DNA from 4 places in the Micromonospora sp. NPDC050417 genome. Region 1 is predicted to be linked to each of the others. Evidence: riboswitches for the same ligand, from Rfam matches in the RefSeq annotation. Region 1 holds a riboswitch; each other region holds the start of a gene.
What was found. A riboswitch is a leader RNA that binds a small molecule or an ion and turns the genes downstream of it on or off. The one in region 1 is predicted to bind cyclic di-AMP.

Region 1 (7,204 bases):
AACCGAGCTTCGACCCGCCGTTTCCGATCATCAAGGCGGCCCACGAGCTGAACCTGGTGTTGGGACATCCCGATCCGCGTACGCCGCACGAGCCGGATGAGTGGATCAAGCGGTTCGGCACCCTGCCGCTGATGTGTCAGCCGGGTGCGCGCTGGCAGTACAACGTCGGCTCGTTGGTGCTGGGTGTGCTGGTCGGGCGGGCCGCCGGCCAGTCACTGGGGGATTTCTTTCGGGCCCGGATCTTCGATCCGCTCGGCATGACCGAGACCGGATTCTGGCTGCCGGCCGCCTACACCCGTCGGCTGCCCAGCCACTACGCGACCGACTTCCAGACCGGCAAGCTGGAACGGCGTACGCTCTCCGCCCCGAGCGAGTGGGCCAGCCCGCCGGCTTTCCCCTCCGGCTCCGGTGGGCTGCTGTCGACCGCCGACGACTTCCTGACCTTTGCCCGGTTGCTGCTGCACAAGGGTGTGCACCAGGGTGAGCGACTGCTGTCGGCGGAGTCGGTGGAGCTGATGACCTCCAACCACCTGACCCGGGAGCAGATTGCCGGCGGCGGGGTCCTGCTCGCCGGTCGCGGTTGGGGCCTGGGCATGGCGGTCGCGGTCGAGCCCGACGACGTCTCCCCCGTGCCGGGCCGGTACGGCTGGGACGGTGGCTACGGCACCTCCTGGTTCAACGACCCCCACCAGGGGCTGGTCGCCATCGCCCTGACCCAGACCACGGATTTCCTGTTCAACGGCGCCGCGGACGAGTTCGCGAAGCTCGCGGTCGAGGCATAGGCGGTTTGGTCCGCGCCGTGCGTACTTCTCATCCCAGCGACTTCAGATCCGGCGGCACGGGCGCGGCGAGCGGATAGTCCGGCTCACGACCGGCCCGTACCTCGATCGCCCAGGCCAGTTGGGCGCAGCCGTCCGGGGTGCAGCAGGCGCAGGTGCCGGGGGCGTAGGAGGTGCCCCGGTCCTCGTGCTGGGCGATGGTCATCGCGGCGGCCTCCCAGATCCCGGCCCGGGTCAGCGGCTCGTCGACGCGGCTCATGGAGCTGACACCTGACGTGGCATAGCCAACACCTGAACCCTCCGTTCGGCGCACCGGCGCACGGTGACCGACTCGTCTGTCTTCGCCTGGTCGGCGTGGGCCGTGGTCACGACAGTGTCAACGCACGCATCCGTGGATGGTTGTGGCAACGCGCTCACCGGCCTGCTGGTACGGATGGCCCAGGGCGCCGACCGGAACCGGTCGACGCCCTGGGCCGAGGGGAGGGCGGGTCAGGCTGAGTAGCCCCGGGTGGCCATCCAGTTGGCCAGGTCAATGGTGGTCATCCAGTAGGAGCTGACCCCGTTGACGAACGCCGGGTCGGCGATCTGGACGGTCCGACCGTTGTCGCGGTAGCCGACCACGGTCAGGTAGTGACCCCCGTCGTACGCGTGCCAGCCGCCGTCGGTGTCCGTTGCCGAGCCGACGATGTTCGCCACGACCGCGTACCCGTTGCTGATCGCGTGTACGACGTCAGCCTGGAGCTGGTCCATCTGGGCCGGGGACGGCGCGCCGGGGATGAAGGTGCTCCGGTAGAAGTCGGTCTTGGCGAGCTGGTTCAGGCCACGGGTGGTGTCGTCGGCCGAGTTGGTGCCGTTTCCGGTGGTTCCCAGAGCGGCAGCCACCTCGTCCTGGCTCGGTGACCGGTCGCGGGCGGTCAGGGCGATCCGGGTGGCCGCCGGCCCGCAGTACCAACCGTTGATCTGCGCCTCGTACTCGTAGTCGAGCACCTTCGACGCGGGCGGCGCCTTCTTGGCCGGCTTGGCCGGGGCCTTGGTGGTGGCCGGCGGGGTCGACGGCGCGGCGCTGGGCGTCGCCGAGGTCGCGGTTGGTGCCGGGGTTTCCGGGGCGGGGGCGATCTCGCCGGCGGCCTGGCCGCCGATCTTCTCGGCGACGGCGACCGTCGACGGGTTCTCCGCCTGGACCGGTCCGTGGCTCTGGGCGAGCAGGATGCCGGTGGTGAGGCCCACCGCGAGGACCGCGGCGGAGACGACGCTGGCCCGGTATGGGCTGGCGGTCACGATGCGACGCAGTCGCAGTTGCTGACGATGCTTCATTTGAATTTCCTCCGCAGATGTGCCGATCTGCGATCGGGGGCACATGTTTCGGGATGGCGTTGTGTCTCTGCCGGGGCCAATCGCGTGACGAGTGCGCGCAAAGGGTCCGGCGGCAGTAGCCGCCAGCCCGGTGGGCCGGATCAGGATGTGTTGATCCGCCACCACAGATGCGGTGGAATGCGTTACCGGATAACAGAGCACGACAAATGAATGCCGTACGTTTCCGTATCACCTACCGGTCACGCGCGTACTCGCGTCACCGACCGTGCGCGTTGCTCGCGTCGACGGTCGTACGCCTGCGCCCTAGTGATCCAGCGTGGTGGGCCGCGTGTCGGTGCGGGCGGACCAGGGCAGGTGTCGGGGGACGTGGCCGAGGGAGGGGCCACGGCAGATACTGCGCTGCACGGAGCATGTTCTCCTTCCGATACCGCCTACCGGGTTAGCTGACGGGTTCGGGCGGGAAGCTCGCCCTACCACGAACCAATGGTTCGCGGATTCACCCCATGACTACTGTGGGTCCCCGGCTCGTAACAATTACGACTCAGCGGGTCCGTTCCGGTGTCACCCGCGGTGACTAATGGCCGGACCAGACGGGCTGACGTTACTGGGCCGCATCTGCTCCTGCCAACCCCACTTGGCCTGCAAAAACCGTGACCCATGCCGCTGTCGCGACCAATCCATGACTCTCGTTTCATGATCACGGAAAGTATTTGTTGCCTCGGTGAGTGGTTTTGCTGCGGTGGCCGTGCCTCCTTGCCTACGCGAGGCAATGGATGTCGCATTTGCGAATCCACCGGCTCCGCCCGCGCACGCTCGACCTCGGCTGAACACTGGCTGGAAGCAATTCGGCCGGTTTTCCCCGTGCTCTCGGCCGACCGTGCCGCCCGGTGTCGTCCGATCGGCCCGGTCCGTGCGCCGCCAGGCCCCATCCAGACCCGGCGGCGAATCGTTCCTGACGCCGGCGGCTGCCGGACTCCGGGTCGCCGGGTGCAGGCTGCCGGTCGAGAACAGGGCCGGGTGGAGGAGCCGCGACCTTCCCCGCGCGACGCCGTGGACCGACAGGCTCACCGTGGCGTCGTCCAGGAAAGACCGGTACACGTCTGTGGTGGCTGTCGAGAATGACGTCGACAATTGGCTGCGGCTGTCACGGGTTCGGGGCACCGTGAATGGCCTCCCTAATTCCTCGGCCGACCGTTCTTCGAAGCCGTCGGATCCGGTTCTCGGGCGGCCGGGTTCTGCTCCTGTCAGGCTGGCACGTGGCCGGTACGCCCGGCGGGCCATCTTTCACCCACCGGCAGCGGTAGGTCGGCCGGGACAGGGTAGAAAGACTCCGAGTCACCCGATCTCTGGAAGGACTTCCTGATGAGCCTCGACCGACCGATTCCGCCGGATCCGTACGACCTGCTGCCGCAGGTACCGGCGTTCACCGTGACGAGCGACGACGTGCGTGACGGCGAGCCGTTGGACGCGGAGTTCGCGCACACCAGCGTCGGCGGCAACGACCAGTCGCCCCAATTGACCTGGTCCGGATTCCCGGCGGAGACCCGCAGCTTCGTGGTCACCTGCTACGACCCCGACGCGCCCACCACCAGCGGGTTCTGGCACTGGGTCCTGGTCAACATCCCGGCGTCGGTCACCCAGTTGCCCCGGGGCGCGGGCAAGGCCGGGACCGCCGAGGGTGGGGCGTTCGCGGTACGCAACGACTACGGCACCCAGGCGTACGGTGGGGCCGCGCCGCCGGCCGGCGACCATCCGCACCGGTATCTCTTCGCGGTGCACGCCCTGGATGTGGAGAAGCTCGACCTCACGCCGGACGTCAGCCCGGCCTACGTCGGCTTCAACCTCACCTTCCACACTCTGGCCCGGGCCGTGATCCGGCCGACGTTCCAGGTCAAGGGCTGAGCGGGAAACAGTGACGAGTGAGCGGCCGACACCGGGGACGGGTACCTGCTGGCGTCGGTGTCGGCCGCTGCGCTCCGGTCAGCCCTACGGCGTGCCGGGCACCCGGGCGACAGCGAAGACCGACTGCCCGAACGGCGGCCGGACCAACTGCTCGGCGGCCTTGGTCACCGGCAGCACCAGGCTGTCGTAGACCTTGACCATCGGTCCTTCCTTCGGCATCAGCCGGAACACGTTGGTGGCCATGTAGTAGCCGATCAGACCGAGCGCGTTCGCGTAGTGCAACCGTTCCACGGTCAGGCCCGCCTCGGTCAGCGCGGCCCGCATCGTCTTCTTCGTGTAGCGCCGGACGTGGCCGGTGGCGATGTCCGCCGGACCGAGTGCGAACTGGAACGCCGGCACGATCAGGACGACCGCCCCGCCCGGACGGACCAGGTCACGCATGGCGCGCAGGGCGCCGACGTGGTCCACGATGTGCTCCAGCACGTTGTACGAGACGGCCGCGCTGTAGTCACCGCGTTCCGGCTCCGGCTGGGGGAGAAGCATCTGCCGTACCTCGACGTTGGACTCGCCGGAAAGCCGGTCCTTCAGGGCGACCAGCCGGTCCGGGTCGGCCTCGGTGGCGGTGAACCGCGGCACGTGCGGCGCCCACTCGAGTACATAGTCACCGAGCCCGCTGCCGATCTCGATCGGGTTCTCACCCAGATACGGGATCGCCAGCTCAACGAACCATCGGCGGTGGTTCACGGCGGTCGCGAGACCCTCGAGTACCTCGGATTGAACCCGTTGATCCCCAGTGATTTCTGCCATGCGTCGATTCCTCACGATCTGAAACTCGACCTGCACCCTGGACCGACAGAGTGAACCATCTACGACGACCGTAGGGAAATTGAGGCATCGGCGTGGCACGAACGGATTGTTCTGTAGATCCGTCCCGTCCAGCTTCCGGACGTTCAGGCATGGAAGACACGGATGCCAGCGATCACGCCCTGGTTTCCGCTAGTCTTCGCTACCCTCCGAACAGACATGACTACCTCTCAGTCGGACACCTCTGATCTACCGAAGGAGCCCGTCCCGGAAGCGACACCCGCACCCCAGGCACCGCGCCGTCTTCGGCGCGGTCTCCTGCCGGATGTCGCCGCCGTGCTGAGCTACTTCGGACTGAGCGGTTGGATCACCTCCGGGCTCTGGCTCCGGCCCGGCGCAGGGGTTCGCGAGAACGAGGCCGACCAGGCGTTCTTCGAGTGGATGCTGGCGCACGGCGCAAGGGTGATCAGCACGGGGGCGTACCCGTTCGTCTCCTACCGGATGAACGTGCCAGAGGGCCTGAACATCATGGCGAACACCTCCGTGCTGGGGGTCTCGATCCCACTGGCCCCAATCACCCTCCTGTGCGGACCCTCGGTCGCGTTCAACGTCTTCCTCACCGGGGCGCTGGTCGCGACCGGCATCACCTGGTACCTGTTCCTCTCCCGACACCTGATCCGCCACCGAGGCGCGGCCTGGGTCGGTGCCCTGTTCTGCGCGTACGCCCCGGCCATGGTGGCGCACGCGAACGGGCACCCGAACATCGTCGGGCAGTTCCTCGTACCGTTGATCATCTGGCGGGTGCTCCGGTTGGCGGAGCCCGGCCGTTGGCGCCGCAACGGCCTGCTGCTGGGGATGCTGATCGTGTGGCAGGGCTTCATCAACCTGGAGATCCTGCTGATGACCGCAGTGGGGATCGGGATCGTCCTGGCGGTCGTCGTCGCCCGGCACCCCGAAGCGCGGCGGGTGGCCGGTACGTTCCTGGCCGGGCTCGGACTCGCCGGCGGGGTGGCGCTGCTGCTGCTCGGCTACCCGCTCTACGTGCAGCTCTTCGGGCCACAGGCATACTCCGGGCTGTCCCGGTCGATCCGCGCGTACGGGGCCGACCTCGCCTCGTTCGTCACGTTTCCCGGACAGTCGCTGGCCGGCGACCGGGCAACCACCGCGCCGCTCGCGCAGAACCCCAGCGAGCAGAACGCCTTCTTCGGCTGGCCGCTGGTTGTCCTGGCGGTGGCCCTGGTCTGGTGGCTGCGCCGCCGCGCGATCGTGCTCGGGCTGGCCGCCGCCGGGCTGCTCTTCGCCGTCATGTCGCTCGGTCCTCGGATCCACTGGCGCGGGCGGGACACCGGCATCCCGTCGGTGTGGGCGGTGCTTGAGGACGTTCCGCTGCTCGACTCGGCCGTACCGACCCGGTGGGCGCTGGCGATCGGCCCGGTCATCGGCCTGCTGCTCGCACTCGGCTGTGCCCGGGCAGCCGAGTTGTCCCGTACGCACCCGGCGGCGACCGGTCCGGTCCGGTTCGTCACCGTGACCGTCCTGGTGATGGCGTTGTTGCCGATCGCGCCGTTGCCGATCCCGGTCGAACGACTTCCGGCGACCCCGTCGTTCATCACCGACGGCGGCTGGCGGCCGTACGTCACCGGTGGCCGGAGTGTCGTCGCGTTGCCGTTGCCGGCGTCGACCTACCCGGACCCGCTCCGCTGGGCCGCGCAGACCCGCCTGGACCTACCACTGGCCCGGGGTTACTTCCTCGGCCCGGACACCCGGCCAGGGCGGCCCGAGGGTCGGGTCGCGCTCTTCTCCGCACCCCCGACGCCCACCAGCCGTTTCTTCGACGCGATCCACCGGACCGGGACGCTGCCCCCGGTGGACCAGCGGCGGCGTACGGACGCGGTGCGTGACCTGCGCTCGTGGCGGGCCGGGGTGGTGGTTCTCGCCCCGCAGGAGCGGGCCGACGCACTCCGGGCGGGCATGATCGCGCTGACCGGGATCCAGCCGACCCTGATCGGCGGGGTCTGGGTCTGGGACGTCCGGGCACTCCTGCGTGGCTGACCGCGCGCCAGGTCAGTTGGAGCGGATGCAGCAGCCCTTGCAGACACGCGGCTGCGGCAGTGTGAAAGCCAGGCAGCAGGTCTTGCGCTGCACGGTCGGCTCACCGTCCGGGCCGGGGACCAGTTCGATCAGGTCGGCGAGGTCGAGCGCGGTGAGCAGCGTCCCGACGTTCTCGGTGGCGGTGCCGGGTAGTCCGTCGGCAGCCCGCAGGATGCCGTACGCGACGCCGGAGGCGACCGAACCGAGCAGCGTACGGGCGCCGACCCGGACCTGGGTGTGGATCGCGTCGAGCAGCGGGGCCAGGTGTTCGTCGAGCATCGATCCGCGCAGCGCGGCGAGGAGTTCGGCCTCGT
Region 2 (7,204 bases), 240 kb from region 1:
ACGCTCAGTGGGTTCAGCTCGAACCGACCATCGAGCAGTACAACAAGGTGCACAGCCAACTTCTGGCGAATCAGAAGAAGTCGGCCGACCTGCAGAAGAAGATCCAGCCGTTGGCCCTCCACGCCGACCTGGCGCTCGACCGGGTGGGCGACCTCGCCTCGCGCTACTACAAGAGCGGCCCGTCGTCGGACCTGAACGCGCTGCTCACCAGCGGTACGCCGACGGAACTCGCCGATCAGCTCACGATCCTGGACCACCTGGCCCGGGAGCAGCAGGAGCAGATCGCTGACGTCACCGCCGCCAAGGAGAAGTACGACGTCGAGAAGCGCAAGCTGGACGAGCTGGTCGCGCAACAGAAGAAGCAGGACACCGAGCTCGCCGCGAAGCAGAAGTCGATCGACACCGAGATCAACCGGCTGGAGAGGCTGCGGCTGACCGCGTACGGGTCGAGCAGTTCCGGTGGTGCGTTGCGGATCGGGCCGTGCCCGGCGACGTACCCGGGTGGCCCCGCCGGCACTGCGGTCAGGACCGCCTGCGCCCAGATCGGCAAGATGTACGTCTGGGGCGCGACCGGGCCGAACAACTTCGACTGTTCCGGACTCACCCAGTACGCCTGGAGCAAGGCTGGAGTGAAGCTCACCCACTACACGGGTGCCCAGTGGAACGAGGGCCAGGTGATCAGTCGGGCAAACGCCCGCGCCGGCGACCTCGTCTTCTTCTACGGTGATCTGCACCACGTCGGCATGTACGTCGGTAACGGATTAATGGTGCACGCACCGCAATCCGGTCAGCCGGTAAAGATGACGAAGATTGACGTTATGCCGGTCGCGGGGTTCCGTCGACCCGGCTGAGTAACAGCAATTGCCCGAGTTTGTGGGGACAGGCCCCTTGTTGACGGTGACGCCGTTAGCAAGGGGCCTGTCCCTTGTCGACGGTGACACACCCTGAGTAATTGTCCGATATACGGAACGGTTTCACTCCAGCCACGGGTTGCACTCGCATAACCGCGTTCCTACTGTGGGAGATCGCCGAGACGGCACCTGATCACCCAACCCGGGTGGCACCGGCTCGGCCCGCCGAATCGTTTTCGACGAACCGGGGAACCAACACCTCGGGGTGAATCCGCGAATATTCGCGGTAGGGCGCACTCTTCCCGCCCGAACCCGTCAGCTAACCCGGTAGGCGGTTCCGGAAGAAGGAGCGCCCACCCCGGTGGCTAGCCATGCCCCGCGGCCGAGGTCCCTCCGGTCGACTCCGGTCGACCCGGACATGACCCGGTCGCGTACCCGTTGGCCCATCCGTACCGCCGTACTCGCCGCGATCGCCGGTGTCGTCGCCGTTCTGCTCGGCGCCACCGCGGCCCACGCCGAACCGTCGGTCACCGACATCGAAAAGCAGATCGACGCGGCGTGGAACCAACTCGAACCGACCATCGAGAAGGCCAACGCAACCCGTCAGGATCTGGCCGTCAAGAAAAAGCAGGCGGACACGCTGGCCAAGCGGATGCTGCCGTTACAACTCCAGATCGACCAGGCTATGGGCAAGGTCAGCAACATGGCCGTTCGGGCGTACAAGGGGGACAACGCCTCCGCGATCAACGCCATCCTGACCACGGACTCACCGACCATGCTCGCCGACCAGCTCACCATCCTCGACCAGTTCGCCCGCCGGCAGCAGCACGATGTCCAGGCGGTGGTCGACCTCAAGGAGCAACTCGCCGCCCAGAAGGCGCCACTGGACACCCTGGTCGCGCAGCTCACCCGGACCGAGGCGGACCTGGCCGCGAAGAAGAAGCAGATCGACGCCGAGATCGACCGGTTGCAGAAGCTGCGCCTGAAGGTCTACGGCAACGGTGGCGGCGGAACGCTCCGCCCAGCCCCCTGCCCGTCGAGTTATCCCGGCGGTCCGTCCGGCATCGCGGTCACGTTCGCCTGCGCCCAGATCGGCAAGATGTACGTCTGGGGTGCCGCCGGCCCGAACACCTACGACTGCTCCGGGCTGATGCTCGCCGCCTGGGCCAAGGCAGGGGTGACCCTGCCGCACAACGCCGCCGCCCAGCGTCGGGCCACCGCGTACGTCAAGCAAGCCGAACTGCGCCCCGGCGATCTGGTCTTCTACTACGCCGACCTGCACCACGTCGGGATGTACGTCGGCGACGGCTGGGTGGTGCACGCCTCACAGGCCGGTGAGCCGGTGAAGATGAAGCGCCTCGACACCGCCACCGTCCACAGCCTCGGCCGCCCCACCGCCTGACCTCCCCCTCCCCGGGGGTTCCCTGCTCGACGATCTAGTAGGGCAGGCCCGTGTTGACGGATCTCTCCGTCAGCGCGGACCTGCCCCAGATCGCGGAGGGAGGGTCAGCGGGTGGGCCAGGTCTGCCAGCGCTGCCAGGAGCGGCTGGGGGTAGGGCCGCGTTGGCCCTGGTAGCGGGACCCGTACACGGCGGAACCGTAGGGGTGCTCGGCTGGCGACGAGAGCCGGAAGATGCAGAGCTGGCCGATCTTCATGCCGGGCCAGAGCGTGATCGGCAGGTTGGCCACGTTGGAGAGTTCCAGCGTGACGTGGCCGGAGAAGCCGGGGTCGATGAAGCCGGCGGTCGAGTGGGTGAGCAGACCCAGCCGCCCCAGGCTCGACTTGCCCTCCAGGCGGCCGGCGAGCTGGTCGCCAAGCGAGATCACTTCGAGCGTGGATGCGAGTACGAACTCGCCCGGGTGCAGCACGAACGGCTCGCCGTCGGGCACGTCCACGACCGAGGTCAGGTCATCCTGTTGGCTGGCCGGGTCGATGTGGGTGTAGAGATGGTTGTTGAACACCCGGAAGAGCCGGTCCAGCCGTACGTCGATGCTCGACGGTTGCACCAGTGCCGGCTCGAAGGGCTCCAGCCCCAGAGTGCCCGCCTTGATCTCGGTGACCAGGTCACGGTCGGAGAGCAGCATCCAGCCACCTTAGCGACCGGGCGAGATCAACTCGGCCGCGCCCGGACCCGGAGTGACTCGTCGCGTCGCTGCGGAGCGGCAGGTGGGCGACGATTCGGCGCGTCGAGCGCGTGTCGCACTACCCGTCTCGAACACGTGTTCGATAGGATCTCCCCATGGCATCCTGGTCCGAATTCGCCGCCGACGCCCCGCGTCTCGCCGACGCGATCCGCAACCTCCTGCAGCAGTACGGGCCGGGTCTCGGCTACCTCGCCACCGTCCGCGCCGATGGCGGTCCCCGCGTGCACCCGGTGTCGCCGGTGATCAACGACGAAGGGCTGTTCTGCTTCGTCGTCGACTCGCCCAAGCGGCGCGACCTGGAACGTGACGGCCGCTACGCGCTGCACTCGTTCCCGCCCGAGGAGAGCGACGACGAGGCATACGTGGCCGGTCGTGCCAAGCTGGTCACCGACCCGGCGACGATCGCCCGGCTCGCCGACACGGTGCGCGCCGAGCCTCGGGTGGACTGGCGGCTCTTCGAGTTCACCGTCGAGGCGGCGATGCTCGCCGAGCACGGCCGGACCGGTGCGATCCCACTCGCGTACGGCGGGCGGGGCGATGACCGGCCGGGAGTTCAGGTGTGGCTCGACCCGACCGCGGCCCGGGCACCCGCCGGCCGGCGCGGACGCCGAGCCCGCCGGCACGTCAACCCCACCGAATTGCGGTCCGCGTCGACGGCGAACGCGGTCGACCAACGCTTCACCCGGGAGCCCCGAGTGGTGGCCGTCGCCCCAGAACCGGTGATCTGGGCCTCCTGAGTGAACGGACTCTCGTCGAGGGACCCCAGACACACGACGAGGGCCGGCTCCTCGGGAAGCGGCCGGCCCTCGTCGTGCGGGCAGTACATCAGGCGCGGTACGCCTGCCAAGCCTTGACCATGCGGTTCACCTGTCCGACCGTGAACCGGTCCATGCAGGCGTCGACCGTGTAGTTCATGAAGTTGTGGATCGGGTCGAGCCCGGACTTGCTCACACACGAGTCCCGCCCGGTCGGGCAGCCGAACGCTGGCTCCGCCTCCGCCGGGGTGTCCGCTACCGCGTCGCCTTCACCCGTGCACCCGCCCTGGAACGTGTGGAAGAGGTTCAGCCAGTGGCCAACCTCGTGGGTGCCGGTGTCGCCCTCGTCGTAGGGCTTCATGTAGCCGCCAGGCAGCGACTCTGAAAGCACCACGACCCCGTCGTACGTGGTCACCTGCTTCTGCGGAAACGTCGCCCAGCCGAGCAGGTCGTCGGTGAGTGCCCCCAGATAGAGGTTGAGTGTTCCGGGGCCGCCGGTCCGCAGCGACTTTTTCATCTGCGTCTCCGCCGGGCTCTCCGCCACGATCGGATACCAGGCCGGGTTGACCACCCGGTTGAGCTTTTTGAGTTTGAACTTGAAGGGCGTGACCGCTCCACCGTCCGCCCCGTCGAACGCCGCGTTCAGCACCTTGAGCTGGGCATCGATCATCGCGCGCGGGATGTTTCCACCCTCCCGGGTACGGTCCCGGCTGATCACGTGCACCACCACCGGGATCGTGATCTTCCTCGGGGTGGCGCTGAACGGCGCGACCCCGACCCGCTTCGCGTACGCGGCGTCCAGGTCGCGGTTGCGCTGCGCCGCCTCGGCCGCCGTCAACTCGTTGGGGTCGTGCCTACCGGGCGTACCGGGTCTCGCCCTGGCGGCCGAGCCCGCGTCCGCCGGCTCGACACATCCCGCCGACGGAGCCGTCGCGCCTGCCGCCGCCGGTTTCGCCAGCGCGGGGTTCGCCACCACCACCGTGGGCCCGAGCAGCAGTACGAGAGCAGCGGACGCCACGCCGGCCGAGCGCATTGACTTCCGGATGCGGTGCAAACCCATGACCCCACCTCTTCGTCACACGAAAAGCGACGCCTCGCACACGCGCCGCAAGTTGCCGATGTGGCGGACGTTACCTGCTGGGACACTCCAGGCAAACTACGCAGACCGGCGTGGTCCCCATCAATCTGCCTCAGCCACACGGGCGCCCCCGGCACCGCCGCCCGGGGTACGTTGATGCGCTCAGGAGGCAGACCAGGTACAGTGGGCTCCGCTCGCGGGTGTAGTTCAATGGCAGAACATCAGCTTCCCAAGCTGACAGTGCGGGTTCGATTCCCGTCACCCGCTCCAATGCAAAGGCCCTGGCCAGGACGCGAGTCCCAACCAGGGCCTTCAACGTTCCCGATTCCGCACCTCACGCCACAGGCGGCCTGTCTAGGGTCCAAGCGTGGCGTGTCGAGCAAACGATCTGTGGCTAGCGGCTTTGGCTGGACGTGAGACACCGTCACCATCTGTGCGAACGCGGTCCTGATCGTCGCGTAGTCGGCCCCGGACGTCGCCGTTGAACTCCGCCTCGAACAACCCCTAGTGCAGAGACTCCCTGCGGCCAACTGCACACATGATCTCGTCCAGGCCGATCAGCGACCCATCCACCCAGCAGGGAAATTCACATGTCTCTGCTTTGGTGGCATTGTCCGACCAGGCCGATGTTGCAATGGTCCGGAAGCCGCCAGCGCTGGCGGCCGTCGAGTCTGGGCCTTCGGTTGCCTCGCCAGTCCAAGCGCCAGAGCTGACTTGCGACCGAGCCTCCCGGATTGCCGGTGACCAAAAGTGTCGGTTCGGACCGGCACACTGCCCGCGTGACCTACGACCTTGCTGTTTGGGAGGGCGAGCAACCGGCCGACGACGCTGCGGGCGCTGCCGCCTTCGAGCGGATCTACCGGAAGTACATCGGAGTGGATGAAGGTGTCCCGCCGACTCCGCGTATCCGTGCCTACGTCGAGGCTCTGCTTGACCGTTGGATAGATATGACCGAGGACGACGATGATGTGAGCCCGTGGTCCGACGGTCCACTGATTGGCAACGCTTCGGGTCCGATCGTCTACTTCGCCATGCGATACAGCATGTGCGAGGAGGTGTCGGCGGGCGCGGTGCGGATGGCGGCCGAGCGTGGCCTGATTTGCTTCGACCCGCAGTGGAACCGCCTCCGGCCGGCAGCTGAGGAGCAGTAGGTCGGACCGGTTACGGGGCGTCAACGTCCGGGTCCACCACGTCTACTGCTTGCGTGGCATGGTCGGCATCTCGATCACCAGAGCAGTGATGTCGGCATTCGCCCTGGTGGTGTGCTCCTCACCTGCGAGCCACACCACCGCCTGCCGGCATTGACGTTTTCCCAGTCACCACCACCCGCCTGTACGACCCCATGTCCTGCCGTAATCACCATGAGCTGGTCCACCGGCGCGGGATGGCGGCCGACCTCACCACCCGCTGCCACGTACAGCACGGTGACGGCGACCGCCTCCCCGCGAAACAGTGCCTGGGCCGTCACACCGACGCTGCCGTAGGGCTCCGCTGGTCGCCCCGCCGAGACATCGAACGACAAGATCTCCACGTCGACACAGTAGATGGGGTTCACCCACGGCTCACGCCCTGAGAGTCTCGACAAAGCCCCTAGGGACGCCTGCGAGGATCGGTGCGTGGAGGCACTTGAGGTGTTGCGTCGCGAGTTCGCCAGTGAGGACGGCACTTTCATGCTCGCGCTCTATGCCGAGCGTCGATGGGACTGCCAGGCGTTCACCCGCCTGGAGCAGGCGATGCGATCCGTGGCGATGGAGTACGCGGACAGGGACCAGCTCGACCGTTGGCTCGCCGAGGGCTACTTCCACCTGTCGACGTGGGTACGCGACCACACCTCGCACCCCGACTTTCCGCGACCCATGCCCGACAGTTACTACGACGCGTGCGTCGATCGCCTGTGGGAACTCGCCGACTGGTACTTCCGGGGCGAGCACATCTACCAGGAGCCACACGTCTGGGAGGCGTTGTAGCCTCCACCGCGTGAATCTTGACCTTGTTGCGCAGATCGCTGTCGCCGCGCTCGGTGTTCTCAGTGCAGCAGTCCCGTTCCTGGGCGGTCGGCAGGACCGCAGGATCCTCAAAGAGGACATCGAGTTACTGAACAAGGTGCCGGACGGTGTGATCCGGCAGCGGCTCGAACGACAGGTGATCGCCACCTTGGACGAGATCGAGGCAGCACGGCATCACCGGCGTGATCCGTACGGGGTCACCCTGGCGCTCGTCCTCATAGCGGCTTCGGTAATCGGTGGCGTCTGGGCCATCAGTGCCGGAGGCTGGTGGCTCCTGAGCCTGGTGGTGGTGGCCTTCGTCTTCGCCGTCGGGGCGGCGGGACTGGTTCAGGACGTGACAAAGCGCAAGCGTGACAAGCGAGGCGACCC
Region 3 (7,204 bases), on a different contig from region 1:
CGGTGCGGGCGGGTGATCGCGTACGAGATCGACCCGGAGATGGCCGGGGCGCTCGCCGACGCCTGTGCCCCGCTCGGCAACGTCACCTGCCGGGTCGGGGACTTCCTCGCCGCGCGGGCACCGGCGGAGCCGTTCGCCGTGGTGGCGAACATCCCGTGGGCGTTGACCGCCGGGGCGGTCGAGTGGTGCCTGGGAGCCCGGTCGCTCACCTCGGCGACGCTGCTCACCCAACTGGAATACGCGCGCAAGCGCACCGGCGACTACGGCCGGTGGAGTCGGCTTACCGTACTGACCTGGCCGTCCACCCGGTGGCGGCTGGGCGGACGGGTGCACCGGTCGGCGTTCCGTCCGGTTCCCCGGGTCGATGCCGGCATCCTGCGCCTGGAGCGGCGGGCCGAGCCGCTGCTGCCACCGGCACTGCTGCCCGACTACCGCGAGCTGGTCGAACTCGGCTTCCGGGGCGAGGGCGGTTCGCTCTACGGGTCGTTGCGCCGGCACTATCCCCGGGCCCGGTTGGACGGGGCGTTCCGGGCGATCCGGCTGGCCGCCGACACCCCGGTCGGGTACGTCTGGCCGGAGCAGTGGCTCACCCTGTTCCGCCTCCTCCAGCCCGTCGCACCGGGCTGACCCAGCACCGGGCAGACCAGTGCGGTACGCCGGCCGTCAAGGTCCCGTAGAGATCGGGACGGCCGGCGTAAGGCCCTCGTCAAGGCGGCTGCCACCAGGGCGTACTCCTGCGCTTGACTCGTCCTTCGGGGCCGCCGTGCGCGGTGGCCCGGGGGGAAACGGAAGGAGCGGCGATGGGCCTGGAGCGTGGTGGCCGGACGGGTCGTCCCGGGGTCCCGCCGGCACCGTTCGGCATTCGGATCGGCGGTGGAGCGGCGCTCGTCGTCGCCGCGACCTGTCTGGCTGCCGCGCTCTTCCCCGCCTCCGCACCGTTGGCCCGGCTCCTGGTGGTCATGGTGGCGGTCGCCGGTTTCGCCCTTGTCGTACCCGGTCTACGGGCGAGTCTCGTGGTTGGCCTGCTCGGCTTTCTCTGCTTCAGTGGGTTCCTGCTCGACCGGTACGGCGAGCTGCACTGGCATGGTGTTCGGAGCGCCGGCTACCTCCTGCTCCTGGTCGTCGCGGTGCTTCTCGGAGCGGCTGCGGGGCGGGTCCGAAGGGCGTGGGCGGCGGGTGGCCCGCACGGCGCCCAGCCGGGACTGCTCTCGGCGCCCACCGTTCGGGAGGAGTCACCGTCGGGCCGCTCCGGTCGGGCCCGGGATGTCCGGGGAGGGTCGGTGGCCGGATCGGCGCGGTTTCACACCCGATCGGCCGGGTAGCCCGGGGCATGCAGGTGCACCGGCTCGGGGGACCGGGCGACTTCGATCCGTTGCTGAGGTTGGCCGGTCGGGCCCGGGTGGTGATGCTCGGCGAGGCGAGCCATGGAGGGTACGACTACTACCGGCTGCGTGAGCAGTTGACCCGCCGGCTCATCGCCGAGTGCGGGTTCAACTTCGTCGCGGTCGAGGGCGACTGGCCGGACTGTGACCGGGTGCACCAGTCGGTGATCTCCGCTCCCGGTGGCGACGTCGACCCGCAGCTCGCACTGGAGCGGTTCGAGCGTTGGCCGACCTGGATGTGGGCGAACGCGGAGGTGGCCCGGTTCTGCCGGTGGCTGCGCGCCTGGAACCTGGAACGGCCGGAGTCGGACCGGGTCGGTTTCCACGGGCTCGACGTCTACTCCCTCTGGGAGTCGATGCAGGCGATCTTCGACTATCTGGGTGACGACGACCAGGAGGCGTTGGCCGCCGCGCGCGAGGCGTACCGGTGTTTCGAGCCGTACGGGCACCAGGTCGAGGAGTACGGGCTGGCCAGCAGGTTCGTCTCGGCGAGTTGCGAGGACGAGGTGGTCCGGCTGCTCGGCGCGATCCGTGCCGGCGCCAGCACCGGCGGGGCGGCGGCGGGTGGAGCGCCGACAGGCGGGGCCGATCGGTTCGCGGCCTGGCAGAACGCCGAGGTGGTGGCCGGGGCGGAACGGTACTACCGGGCCATGGTGGCGGGCGGGCCGCAGTCCTGGAACATCCGCGACATCCACATGGCGGACACCCTGGACCGACTGCTGGACCGGTACGGTCCGGACACCCGGGCGGTGGTGTGGGCGCACAACACGCACATCGGTGACGCACGAGCCACCGACATGGCCGACGCCGGCATGGTCAACATTGGTCAGCTCGCCCGCGAGCGGCACGGAGCCGAGGCGGTGGCCCTGATCGGCTTCGGCGGCTACCAGGGCACCGTGGTCGCCGCCCCGCGCTGGGGTGCGCCAGCGGAGATCATGACCGTGCCGCCGGCCCGGCCCGGCTCGATCGAGGAGCGGCTGCACCGCATGTTGCCGGAACGGGCGCTGCTCGTACTCGCCCACGGGGACCGGCCGGGCTGGCTGAACGAACTGGCCGAGCACCGGGCCATCGGGGTGGTCTACGACCCGTCGTTCGAGGAGTGGGGTAACTACGTACCGACCCGGCTGGCCGAACGGTACGACGGGTTCATCTGGTGCGACCAGACCACCGCCCTGCACGAGCTGCCGGCGAACGTCGAGCCGGGCGAGCTGGAGACGTACCCGGCCGGGACCTGAGCCCGGCTTTTGATCTTCGCTGGCGTCGACCCTCGGTTTGGTCGATGTCCGGTTCGGGGTAGCAGGACAGGTGGGCGGATTTCCCATGCCGCCCGTCCCGGCGGGGGTACGAACCCCGTCGCCCCGACTCGGAGGAGGATCGATGCGTACATCGGCGATAGCGACGGTCGCGACGCTGGCCGGGCTCGGCCTGGCGGTAGCCGGCTGTGGCGAGGGGTCGGTGGTGGGTATGGCCACCCCGAGCCCGAGCGTCGCTACGGGCAGCGCGGCACCGACCGGCAGTGCGGGTGCGTCCCCGCCGTCCGCCGGTCCGGTGGCGACCTGTGTCACCGGTGACTGGCGGACCACCTCCGCCGCCGGGCAGACCGGCGGAGCCCTGGCCAGCGCGAGCATCAGCGGCGGGGACGGCGTCCTGGTGAAGGTCGGTCCGACCGGTGTGGCGACGGTGGACTTCGCCGGGATGCGTCCGGTGACCTTCAACGCGCAGCTCGGCGATGCCAAGGTCGCCGGCCGGTTCAGCTACGCGGGGCAGGCCAACGGCACGGTGAGCACCGGGGGGCCCGGCGGCACGTCCGGCGACTGGGCTCCGATCCCACCGCTGCGGTGGGGCGACACCCGGGTCACCGTCGAGCTGACCGAGCCGGCGCCGGCGAAGCTCTTCGACAACGTCCGGATTGCCGAGTACGTCGGCGACGGCGCCACCCGTAGCGCCGACGTGGTCGACATCCAGCCGCTGCTCGGTGCCGGGCGTTACCAGTGCGGCGGGAACACGCTGACCCTGACCCCGAAGGACGCGGGCGGCCTGACCTGGGTGCTCAACCGCGCCTGACCGGTGCCCCGGCTGTCCCCGGCCGGGTCCGGGCTAGGCGTCTTGCGAGGCGGCGTCGGTTGGGCAGTCGGCCGGCTCCGCGTCGCACGGCTCGGCCTTTGCCGGGGGGCAGGGGTCCTGGTGGAAACCGGCGCGCACCTTGTCCGAGATCTCGGCGAGTACGTCCAACTGCTCCGGGGTCAGCACGTCGATCACCCAGCGTCGGACGTTCGCGACGTGTTTGGGCGCCGCCGAGATGATGGCCTCCCGGCCGGCCTCGGTGATCCGGATGAACGCGCCCCGTGGGTCGGTCAAGCAGGGTTCCCGCTCGACCAGCCCGCGCCGGGCCATCCGCCCCAGGTGGTGGGTCAACCGGGTCTTCTCCCACTCCAGGTGCCCCCGAAGTTGGAAGATCCGTAGCCGCCCCTCGGGCGCTTCGCTGAGGTGGACCAGGACGGCGTAGTCGGTCTCGGAGAGGCCGGCGTCGGCGAGTAGTTGGCGGCCGAGCCGGTTGTGCAGCTCCATCTGCATGGTGATGAACGAACGCCAGGCACGCTGCTCCCGCTCATCGAGCCATCGGTCCCTGGTCGTTGCCACGCGACCATGGTACTGGCCAGGATGACGTGTCATCTTGGCTCGCTGGCGGCGGAATCAGCCCGGCCGTCGGGTAAGTCCGGTACTCACCCGTCGGCCCATTGGCGCTGATCGCTGGGTTTTCGGTGACCGCCGTCACCGGCGAAACGGCTCAGGCCCCCGTCCCCAGCCTGCTGGCTGGGCGGGGGCCTGGTGTCGTGCGTCGACCGAGGTGGGATCAGAGCATGGACATGTGTACGTGGTCGGTGTGGTCACTCTCACCGCTGTACGACTGCCAGCCGGTCGCCGGGAACCAGATCTGCCTGTACCAGATCACGTAGAGGATGCCGAGGCGATCCGCGTTACGGACCAGGAACGCGGTCAGGTTGTTGCCGTACAACCTCTGCGCGTTGGTGCTCGCGGGGGCGAAGCCGCTCTTGAGCAGCGACCAGTCGCAGGCCCGGCCCTTGGGGTGCTCGAACGGCCCGCCGTTGCGGTGACAGCCGACGAAGAGGTTGAAGCCGGCCTTCTTCACCTCGTTGTACGCGTGCAGCGTGCGTGGGGTGATGCAGCCGCTGGTGGTCGGGTCGTCCTTGTTGCACGACTCCTTCGGCCAACCACCGCTGGCCGTACGCGGTGCCGGCGCGGCCACCGCGGAGGTGGCGCTGACCATGCCGTTGGTGAGCTTCTTGCCGCCGACCAGGGCGAACGCCTTCTCGGCGTCCGACTTCTGTCGGCTGATCACGGCCTGCTGCTTCTCCTGCTCCTTGACCTCGGCATCGGCCAGGGCCTTGGCACGGTCGGCCAGTTCGCGGGCGGCGTTGAGCTCGTGGAGTTTCTGGTCGTTGACCGTGTTCATCTCGTCGAGCGCGACCGCCCGTTGGAGGAACGAGTCCGGTGACGCGCTGTTGAGCAGTGCCGAGACCGCGCCGAGTTTTCCGGTCCGGTAGGTACGGGTGGCGATCTCGGTGACCTGTGGGGTCAGTTCCTCGATCTGGGCCTCGGCCTTCTGGAGTTCGGCGGCGAGGACCCCCTGGCGCTTCTTCGACGCGTCGAGCGCGGCCTTGGCGTCGAGAAAGCGGCGGCCGGTCTGCTCCAGGACCTCGCTCAGCAACTGGCCGTCGGATTCGGCTGGCGCCGTTGGCGTGGCAGGCGCGGCCTGCGCCGAGGCGGTGAACGGGGCCACCATGAGCACGGTGGTGGCCAGAGCCAGGGCAGGGGTGAACCATCGGCGGAGGGGTGCCGTCATGCAGGATCCTTCCGTTGGTCGCCGACCGGGTTAGCTGACGGGTTCGGGATGGAAGTGATCCCTACCGCTTTCGCGGATTCACCCCGGGTACTCGGTTCCCCGGTTCGTCCATGGACGATTAGGCGACGGTCCCGCCGGCACCGGTTGGCGCCGTTTGGCGTTGACCGCGAAGAATCGTACCGCGTACATCGACCCCTTGTGCACGCCCCGACCCGTATGAAAAGCGTTATGAGGCAACGACTTTCGGTTATCACCCGTGTATTCCATAGCGGTGCGCACCGCGGGTAATGACGGTGTCGGGGATTGTCGTGTCAGCGGTTGCCGCCGCGTTTGCGGGACGGCTGCGTGTTCCGTGCCGACTGATTGGCGACTGACTTTCGCGCTGCCGCCGCTCGTCGGGCGGCGGCGGAGGTGGCCGGACGACGGCGGTTCGCCGGACCGGTGTTGATTCGCGCACCCCGTTTCGGCCGAATCACCAGGAAGACCATTGCCGCCACCGCGACCAGCAACAACACCGGCAGCAACCAGACCGTCACTCCACTGTCGCCGGTGGCGCCACTGGCGTTGTCGGTGGGTGGCGGGGCCGGCGCGGTGGTGTGGGTGCTGGTGGTGCTGCCGGGGTTCGCCGAGGATGGTGGATCCGGGTTCTCGGCGGCAGCCAGCAGCGCCGGGTCGGCCGCGTTGGTCGGCGGGGTCCAGCCCTGCGGCGCGGCGGTGGGCGTACCGGAGTAGGTGAACTTCACCGTGCCACGTACGGGTTCCCGGTCCGAGGCGACGGAGAGGTAGCTCGCGGTGTACTCGCCCTTCTCCGGCCAGTGCGCCACCTGCACCAACGCGGCGTAGCCGGTGTGGTACAGACGTGGCTCCCACTTCCCGTTGACCAGGAAGAGTTCGGTCACCGGGCGGTCGAGTCGTTTCTCCGGGCCGGGTCGCCAACCGGCGTCGACCCGTACGCCGCTCGGCGCGGTCACGGTGAAGTACGCGTTCGTCGCGGGCGCCTCGGTGAAGTAGAGCTCCAGCGTCTGCTTCGGTTGGGAGACAGTGGCACCGGCGACCGGGTCGGAGATCGCCAGTTGCCCATGCGCGGAGGCCGGAGACCCGGCCACGACGAGCGCGACCGCGGCGCCGAGAGCGACGGCGAGCAGGCGGCATGCCGCGTGGACGGTAACCATCCGGGTCGATCGCATCGGCCCATCATGGTGGCTTCCGCTGTGCCCGGCAAGACGCTACAGTCGCTTCCCAACGTCTCGGACCGGCCTGTCAGGGGAGATGTCGATGTTGCCCTCTATCGGCCGCCGCCGTGCGCTGGTCGCGCTGACCGGTGTGATCCTGCTGACCGTCGCCGGCTGTGGGTCGAGCGAGGCGCCGGCGGACCCGGGTGCTCCGGTCGAGGTGGCCATCACCATCACCGGAGGGCGGTCCCAGCCGCAACCGGGCCGGGTGGACGCGAAGAAGAACCAGCAGGTCAGGATCACCGTCACCAGCGATGTCGCGGACCGGGTGCATGTGCACGGGTACGAGGTCGGCGCGGACCTGAGGGCCGGGCAGCCGGCCACGGTCGAGTTCGTGGCCGACATGGACGGTCTGTTCGAGGTCGAGACGCACGAGACCGGGCTGCTGCTGTTCCAGCTCCTGGTCCGATGAGCGATCCTGCCCTGTCCCGATGAGCGAGCCTTCCCCCGGTACGTTCCCCGAGCTGCTCGCGCACGGTGTCGGCGGTCGGCAGGACCTGCCCATCCCGTTCGGCTTCGCGGTGACCGGAGCCGCGCTCGCCCTGGTCATCTCGTTCGTCGTACTCGGCGCGTTCTGGCGGGAGCCGAGGCTGGGTGACCCGGAGGCGGGACGGCCGCTGCCCGAGCGGGTCGGCCGGGTGGTCGACTCGGCCGGGTGGCGGTGGGCGCTGCGCCTGCTGGGCCTGGTGGTGGTCGGCTACTTCGGCGTCGGGCTCTTCCTCGGT
Region 4 (7,204 bases), on a different contig from region 1:
GCTGGAAGCCGAGTTCCTCGACCAGGTCCGCGACCGCCCGCTTGGCCTGCGGGTCGTTGCCTGACATGGGGATGCCGTACCGCTCCTGGGCGGAGGACTGGCGGGCGTGGTCACGCATGTCCTGCGCGTGCAGCGTGTTGAACGCCTTCACCACGTGCGCGCCCTTGAGGTGCTCCTGCACCATCTCGCTGGAGGTGATCTCGTCCTCGTCCAGGGCGGGATAGTGGCCATCCCGCTCCGGGTAGTAGTTCCCGGTGTCCATGACCGGCTTGCCCTTCAGTTCCTTGGTGGGCAGTTCCTCGTACCGTCCGAACGGCACCGAGACGATCACCAGGTCGCCGAAACGGGCCGCCTCCGACGCACTGACCGCGTGCGAACGGTGTCCCAGTTCGCCCACCAGGTCCTGGAGTGTCTCCGGTCCCCTGGAGTTGGCGATCGCGATCTCGTGGCCCGACTCCGCCAGTCGCTTGGCGAGCGTTCCTCCGACATTTCCCGCGCCAATGATCCCGATGTGCATGTCCGTGGTTACCCGCCGAGAGCCACCCCGAACAGGCCGAGTCAAGATCGGTCAGTGGGACCGGCTACGGCGCCGCGCCGAAGCTCGGTAGCCGCTCGGCGAACCACGTGGCGGCGTGGTCGGCAACCTGCTCCAGCGCACCGGGCTCGGGGAACAGATGGGTCGCGTCGGGGATGATCCGTAGTTCCACCGGCCCGCCGAGCGCGTCGCGGGCCTGCTGGTTGAACTGGATCACCTCCTCGTCCCGACCGCCGACCAGCAGCAGCGTCGCCGCCCGTACGCGGGAAAGGGCCGGACCGGCCAGGTCGGCGCGACCGCCACGGGAGACCACGGCCGGTACGTGTTCCGGCCGTTCCGCCGCGGCCACCAGTGCGGCCGCCGCACCTGTGCTCGCCCCGAAGAGCCCAACCGGCAGGGCGGCCGTGTCCGGGTCCCGCCGTAACCAGTCGATCGCACCCACCAGCCGGCCGGCGAGCAGTCCGATGTCGAACCGGAGTTCGGCGGTCTGCTCGTCGACCCGTTCCTCCTCCGGGGTGAGCAGATCCATCAGTACGGTCGCCAGCGAGTGCTGGTGGAGCACCCGGGCGACCGCGGTGTTACGTGGACTCCGCCGCGAGCTGCCGCTGCCGTGCGCGAACAGGACCACGCCGACGGCTCCGTCGGTGGGCATCACCAGGTCGGCGGTGAGCTCCACATCCCCGGCCGGGATCGCGGTCTCGGTCACGGTCGTCTCGACCTGTCCGGTCGTGGTCGTCTCGACCCGTCCGGTCGTGGTCGTCCCTACCTGCTCTCCGGTATCCCGGTTCTCTGTCTCCACCCGCTGTCCGGTACCCGGGTTCTGGACGAACAACCCAGGTACCGGACAGCGGGTGGAGACGAGCAGTGAGGTGGCGGGGCCGTTTGCCGTCTGCCCGCTCGGGAAGGCGACAGGTGCGGCCCGCTCGGGAAGGCGCCGAGTGCGGCAGGAGACCACGGAGGCCGCGACAGCGGCCCGCGTCGAGTGATCGCGAGGATGCCATGACCCGCCAGAAATCCGCCAAGTCCGAGTCCACCCCGACCAGCGCCCGCCCGCCGCAGGACAAGCGCGACAAACGTAACGCGGGGCGGGACTGGGCGGACGACGCCGCCCAGGCACGGGCCTCGGACGACCCGCGCCGGGTGGCTCCGCACGACCAGAACGGCGTCCCCTCGACCGGGGACCGCTTCTGACCGTCGTACGGACCCAGGGGACGGGACCACCCGGCCCAGACGGACGCCTCGGCGGGTCCCCTTCGAGGGGCCCGCCGAGGCGTCCACGCGTACCAGAAGATTTCGTTCGTGGCGACGTAGATTCAGCCCCTATAAGTCCGACTGATCCGGTAATGTCTCCCTCGGTTCCGACCCGGTGGTTACCCCCTCGAGCTGTCGGCGACGACCGCCGCCCAATCGCCATCGCGCGAGCCGGGGAACCAGGTAGGTGGGGTGAATCCGCACTCGCGGTAGGGCTAGTTCCGTCCCGAACCCGTCAGCTAACCCGGTCGGCGGCCGACGGGAGGAACGTGCATGACGACACCTATGCGTCAGCGGTTCTCGCTGGCCCTGACCCTGCTCGCCGCGGTGAGCACGCTCGCTGGCGCGGCAGTCGTGGCCGGACCCGCCGCAGCCGCGCCCGCCGGCCCGGTCACCCCGGGCGAGGAGGGCGGCAATCCCCTCTTACGCGACGTCCTCGAATCGACCGGGCGAGGTTACGCGGCGGCCAGGAACGCGGTGGAGAACTCGCGCAAGCGTCAGGCCGTGCTCGCCGACGAACTGCGCCAGATCGAGGAACAGCTCTCCACGATCGGCCCCGAGGTCGGTGAGGTGGCGGTCAACGCCTACCGGCTCGGGCGGATCGGACCGATCAGCGCACTGCTCGGCAGCGCCGGCCCGGAGGAGTTCATGAAACGGGCCGAGGGCCTCGACCTGATCGCGCAACGCGACAACAGCAAGCTGCGCCAGCTTCGGGAAGCGCGCAACCAGGCCAGCCGGGCCAAGAGCGCGGCCGACGCGGCACTCGTCGAGGAGCAACGACATCTCGCCACAATGGCCAAACAGAAGGAGGCGGCGGAACGTGCCCTCGCGCTGGTCGGCGGCACCGCCACCGAGGGATTCGTCAACGCCTCCTCACCGGAGGCGGACCCGGCCCCGCGCGGCCGGGACGGATCCTGGCCAGCCCAGTCCTGCACCCGCTCCGACCCGACGACCAAGGGCTGCCTCACCCCGCGCACCCTGCACGCACTCCAGGAAACCCGGCGCCTCGGTTTCACCAGGCACGTCTCCTGCTACCGGACCGGCGGACCCTTCGAACACCCGAAGGGTCGGGCCTGTGACTTCTCGGCGCAGCCGAACGGCTTCGGCGGCGATGCCACCGGCGGCGACAAGACGTACGGCAACAACCTCGCCGCGTTCCTGGTCCGTAACGCCGACAAACTCGGCATCCTCTACGTGATCTGGTACCGGCAGATCTGGTTCCCGGCGACCGGGTGGAAGAAATACTCCTCGGCGCACGGCGACCCGTCCAGCGACCACACCAACCACGTACACCTCTCGCTGCTCTGACAACCCGGGCGCCCCAGATGGCACGACGGCACGACGGCGGCGTGTTACCCCTGGGACTTGTCCGGCGCGGTCCGCTGCTCGGTCGGCGGGTTCGAACCGGCGCTGTCGATGACCGAGGCCCGGCGGGCCGGGGCGCGGCCGGGCGGCTGCTGTGGTGCAGGACCCGTCGGAGATGGCGGCGGGTTCGGCCGGGTGACCGGCTCCTCGCAGGTGACCCGGACCCGCTCGCCGTGGTGGAGCAGGTCCATCGTGCCGCTCCGGTCGCCGTTACGCAGGGCGTACGTCGTCTCCTGTTCCCGTACGTCCACCCGCAACCGGTGCCCGTGCCAGACCAGTGAGAACTCCAACCGGTCGATCCGGTTCGGCAACCGGGGTGCGAAGGAGAGGATCTCCGTGTGGTCGCGCATGCCTCCGAACCCGGCGACCAGTGCGATCCACGCCCCGGCCAGAGACGCGACGTGGACCCCGTCACGGGTGTTCTGGTTCAGGTCGTGCAGGTCCATCAGGGCGGCCTCGCCCAGGTAGTCGTGGGCGAGTTCGAGATGTCCCACCTCGGCGGCGAGGACCGCTTGGGTGCAGGCGGACAATGACGAGTCGCGGACCGTACGACGCTCGTAGTAGGCGAAGTTGCGGGCCTTCTCCTCCGCGGTGAACGCGTCCCCGCGCCAGTGCATCGCCAACACCAGGTCCGACTGCTTCACCACCTGCTTGCGGTAGAGGTCGAAGTACGGATAGTTCAGCAGCAGCGGGTACTTCTCCGGTGGCGTGCCCGCGAAGTCCCACTCCTGGAGTTGGGTGAAACCCTCCACCTGCTGGTGCACCCGGAGTTCCGCGTCGTACGGAATGTGCATCGCGTTCGCCGCGTCCCGCCAGGCCGCGGTTTCCTCGTCGTCCACCCCGAGCCGCCAGGCATGGTCGCCGTGCCGGCCCACCGCCTCCGCCGCCGCGAGCAGGTTCCGCTGCGCCATCAGGTTGGTGTACAGGTTGTCGCTCTTCACCGCGGTGTACTCGTCCGGGCCGGTCATCCCGTCCAGGTGGAACCTGCCGGCCCGGTCGTGGTGGCCGAGCGAACGCCACAGCCGGGCGGTCTCGACCAGCAACTCCAACCCGACCTCACGTTCGAAGTCCAGGTCGCCGGTGGCCTGTACGTAGCGCCGCACCGCGTCGGCGATGTCCGCGGCGATGTGGAACGCCGCCGTTCCCGCCGGCCAGTACGCGGAGCACTCCTGGCCCCGGATCGTCCGCCACGGGAAGGCGGCCCCGTTCAGCCCGAGGGTCCGCGCCCGTTCCTGCGCCATGCCGAGGGTCGAGTGCCGCCACCGGAGTCCGGACACGACAGCCGACGGCAACGTGTACGTCAGCACCGGCAACACGAAGGTCTCGGTGTCCCAGAAGACGTGTCCGTCGTATCCGGGACCGGTGAGCCCCTTGGCCGCGATCGGCCGCAACTCCGCCCGCGCACCCGCCTGCAGCACGTGGAACAGGCCGAAGCGGACCGCCTGCTGCACCTCCGGATCGCCCTCGACCTGTACGTCCGAGGTGTCCCAGAAGGTGTCCAGGTACTCGCGCTGTTCTGCCAGGAGCCCGCTCCAACCGGAGAAGCGGGCACCGGCGAGCGCCGCACCGACCTGGTCCCGCAACGCCGGGCGGGACCGTTCACTGGACCAGCCGTACGCGACGTACTTGTCCAGCCGGATCCGCTCCCCCGGCTGGGTGACGCAGGTGACGGTGGTCCGGGCCCAGTCGTCGAAGGTCTCGGTGCTGAGCGTGGTCCGGGTCGGCCCGTCCAGTTCGTGTCCCATCGCCGCGGCGAGCCGCAGCCCGCTCGCCCGGGTGTGGTGGACCAGCAGGCCACCGTCCTCCAGTGCCAGGTGTTCCTCGGACTCCAGCGGCGACTCCAGCACGGCCGCGACCCGGGGGTCCCGGCTCTGTGCGGGCAGCACCTCGTTGGCGACCAGTTCCGACTGCACGATCAGGCGCAGCGGCTCGTCGACCGGTTCCACCTCGTAGCGGATCGCCGCGACCGACCGCTGGGTGAAGGAGACCAGCCGGGTGCTGCAGATCCGGACCCGCTTGCCGGCCGGCGAGCGCCAGAGCACCGACCGGTGCAGGGTTCCGGCGCGCAGGTCGAGCACCCGTTCGTGGTCGAACAGTTCGCCGTAGCGCACGTCGAACGGTTCGTCGTCGACGAGGAGTCGGATCAGTTTGCCGTTGGTGACGTTGACGATGGTCTGACCGGACTCCGGGAAGCCGTAGCCGGCTTCGGCGTACGGCAGCGGCCGTAGTTCGAAGAACGAGTTCAGGTAGGTGCCGGGCAGACCGTGCGGCTCTCCCTCGTCCAGGTTGCCGCGGAGTCCGATGTGCCCGTTGGCGAGTGCGAAGACCGACTCCGACTGGGCCAGTACGTCCACGTCGAGCCGGGTCTCGCGGACGTGCCAGGGCTCCACCGGGTACGCCCGCTCGCGGATCATCGGGTTTCCTCTCCGCTGAGCAGTTCGGCCAGGTCGGTGACGACGGCGTCGGCCCCGCGTGCGCGCAGCGCGTCCGCCTGCCCGACCCGGTCGACGCCGACGACGTGGCCGAACCTGCCGGAGCGGCCGGCCTCGACCCCGGCCAGCGCGTCCTCGAAGACGGCGGCCTGGTCGGGTGCGACCCCGAGCAGTTCGGCGGCGGCCAGGAAGGTGTCCGGGTGTGGCTTGCCGCGTAGTCCCCGCTGGGCGGCGACGACCCCGTCGACCCGGGCTTCGAGCAGGTCTTCGAGACCGGCGGAGGCGACCACGTCACGGCAGTTGGCGCTCGCCGACACGACCGCCCGGCGGAGCCCGTGTCGGGCGGCGGCGCGCAGGTACGCGACCGAGCCGTCGTACACCTCGACGCCGTCGGTGTGGATCCGCCGGAGCAGGATCTCGTTCTTGCGGTTGCCGATCCCGTTGACCGTGTCGGCCCTCGGCGGATCGTCGGAGTTCCCTTCCGGCAGCACGATGTTCCGGGAGGCGAGGAAGGTACGGACACCGTCGGCGCGTGGGCGGCCGTCGACGTACTGGTTGTAGTCCGCCCCCGGGTCGTACGGCTGGAAGGGCTCGCCTCGGTCTGCGGCCCGGCGGCGCAGGAAGTCGTCGAAGGTCTCGGCCCAGGCGGCGTTGTGGACCCGGGCGGTCTGCGTCAACACGCCGTCCAGGTCGAAGAGGCAGGCGGTCACATGACCGGGTAGGCCCAGCACATCATCAACTTATCCGGATGGGCGGGCCGGATAAACGTCTTTGCGGCACCCGGTTCGCTGGTCGCGCCCGGGTCACTGCCGCCGTAGCGTCCAGACCACGGTCATCTCGGCGGTCAGCTCACCGTCCTCGGTGCCGACCTCGACCAGGACCGGGAACTCCGGCCGGGTTCCGGTGTCGAACTCGGCGATCACCTCGGAAACGGGGCGGCCGAGCCGGGCGGTCGCCCGGACCGCGCCGAGGGCGAGCTTCCGGTAGCGGATGTCGGCGGTGACGGTGAGCGGTACGGCGCGGTCGAGCAGCCCGCCGAAGGCGGCCAGGACGACCGCGCCGGATGCGGTCTCGCCGAGCGTGAAGAGCGCACCGGCGTGCGGTCCGCCGACGTGGTTGTGGGCGGCGGGCGAGTCCGGCAGTCGGACCGTGGCCCGGACACCTTCGGCGCCGTCCGGTGCGATCTCCACGAATTCGAATCCGAGGGTGCGGACGAACGGCACCCCTTCGAGCATGCCGGCGGCGATCTGACGTGAGTCGATGGTCATGGCCGGAGGCTACTCGTCAGTAATTTGTTCCGGCAAGAGTCTCAGAGATTGGCGATGGTCCGCAGGATCTCGGCGTAGAAGTTCCCCTCGATGCTGCGGAAGAGCGCGAAGTCCTGACCCGGGCTGCCGAAGAACGGGCGCAGGGTCCAGGCGAGCTGGGTGCCGACGAACCCGAAGAGCAGGATCCAGATGTAGAGCAGGGTCATGCTCGCCGGCCGCTGACCGGAGGTCGCGACCCGGGCCCCGGGTTGCGGCCGGTAGAACCCGGTCGGCGCCGGCTGGAACGGCGGGTGCGGCTGGGTCGCCACCGCCACCGGCACGGGCTGCGGGACGGGTGTCGCGGCGGCAACCGG

Region 2: it holds a riboswitch for cyclic di-AMP, as region 1 does, so the genes downstream of both, ACIBF5_RS03970 (NlpC/P60 family protein) here and ACIBF5_RS02910 (C39 family peptidase) in region 1, are expected to answer to the same signal.
Region 3: it holds a riboswitch for cyclic di-AMP, as region 1 does, so the genes downstream of both, ACIBF5_RS20410 (coiled-coil domain-containing protein) here and ACIBF5_RS02910 (C39 family peptidase) in region 1, are expected to answer to the same signal.
Region 4: it holds a riboswitch for cyclic di-AMP, as region 1 does, so the genes downstream of both, ACIBF5_RS26985 (coiled-coil domain-containing protein) here and ACIBF5_RS02910 (C39 family peptidase) in region 1, are expected to answer to the same signal.

The regions. Positions count from the first base shown of each region.
Region 1 covers NZ_JBITIH010000002.1:64,529-71,732, reverse strand. The annotation lists gene ACIBF5_RS02925 (serine hydrolase domain-containing protein) at 1-782, shown strand, start outside; gene ACIBF5_RS02920 (hypothetical protein) at 811-1,038, opposite strand; gene ACIBF5_RS02915 (hypothetical protein) at 1,102-1,281, shown strand; gene ACIBF5_RS02910 (C39 family peptidase) at 1,269-2,093, opposite strand; cyclic di-AMP (ydaO/yuaA leader) riboswitch at 2,507-2,650, opposite strand; gene ACIBF5_RS02905 (YbhB/YbcL family Raf kinase inhibitor-like protein) at 3,456-3,995, shown strand; gene ACIBF5_RS02900 (class I SAM-dependent methyltransferase) at 4,080-4,802, opposite strand; gene ACIBF5_RS02895 (hypothetical protein) at 5,019-6,851, shown strand; gene ACIBF5_RS02890 (hypothetical protein) at 6,864-7,204, opposite strand, start outside.
Region 2 covers NZ_JBITIH010000002.1:303,911-311,114, forward strand. The annotation lists gene ACIBF5_RS03965 (NlpC/P60 family protein) at 1-851, shown strand, start outside; cyclic di-AMP (ydaO/yuaA leader) riboswitch at 1,065-1,200, shown strand; gene ACIBF5_RS03970 (NlpC/P60 family protein) at 1,270-2,253, shown strand; gene dcd (dCTP deaminase) at 2,358-2,936, opposite strand; partial or broken gene ACIBF5_RS03980 (pyridoxamine 5'-phosphate oxidase family protein) at 3,092-3,613, shown strand; gene ACIBF5_RS03985 (zinc metalloprotease) at 3,822-4,811, opposite strand; tRNA gene ACIBF5_RS03990 (tRNA-Gly) at 5,026-5,099, shown strand; gene ACIBF5_RS03995 (hypothetical protein) at 5,609-5,980, shown strand; gene ACIBF5_RS04000 (hypothetical protein) at 6,055-6,360, opposite strand; gene ACIBF5_RS04005 (hypothetical protein) at 6,446-6,796, shown strand; gene ACIBF5_RS04010 (hypothetical protein) at 6,807-7,204, shown strand, end outside.
Region 3 covers NZ_JBITIH010000015.1:129,966-137,169, reverse strand. The annotation lists gene erm (ErmE/ErmH/ErmO/ErmR family 23S rRNA (adenine(2058)-N(6))-methyltransferase) at 1-627, shown strand, start outside; gene ACIBF5_RS20430 (hypothetical protein) at 801-1,322, shown strand; gene ACIBF5_RS20425 (erythromycin esterase family protein) at 1,331-2,617, shown strand; gene ACIBF5_RS20420 (hypothetical protein) at 2,760-3,446, shown strand; gene ACIBF5_RS20415 (MarR family winged helix-turn-helix transcriptional regulator) at 3,480-4,022, opposite strand; gene ACIBF5_RS20410 (coiled-coil domain-containing protein) at 4,237-5,247, opposite strand; cyclic di-AMP (ydaO/yuaA leader) riboswitch at 5,251-5,382, opposite strand; gene ACIBF5_RS20405 (copper resistance protein CopC) at 5,559-6,434, opposite strand; gene ACIBF5_RS20400 (hypothetical protein) at 6,523-6,891, shown strand; gene ACIBF5_RS20395 (hypothetical protein) at 6,911-7,204, shown strand, end outside.
Region 4 covers NZ_JBITIH010000024.1:78,740-85,943, reverse strand. The annotation lists gene ACIBF5_RS27000 (NADPH-dependent F420 reductase) at 1-517, opposite strand, end outside; gene ACIBF5_RS26995 (dienelactone hydrolase family protein) at 582-1,241, opposite strand; gene ACIBF5_RS26990 (hypothetical protein) at 1,535-1,726, shown strand; cyclic di-AMP (ydaO/yuaA leader) riboswitch at 1,926-2,056, shown strand; gene ACIBF5_RS26985 (coiled-coil domain-containing protein) at 2,060-3,094, shown strand; gene ACIBF5_RS26980 (glycoside hydrolase family 65 protein) at 3,139-5,565, opposite strand; gene ACIBF5_RS26975 (HAD family hydrolase) at 5,562-6,314, opposite strand; gene ACIBF5_RS26970 (DUF4442 domain-containing protein) at 6,387-6,851, opposite strand; gene ACIBF5_RS26965 (hypothetical protein) at 6,893-7,204, opposite strand, start outside.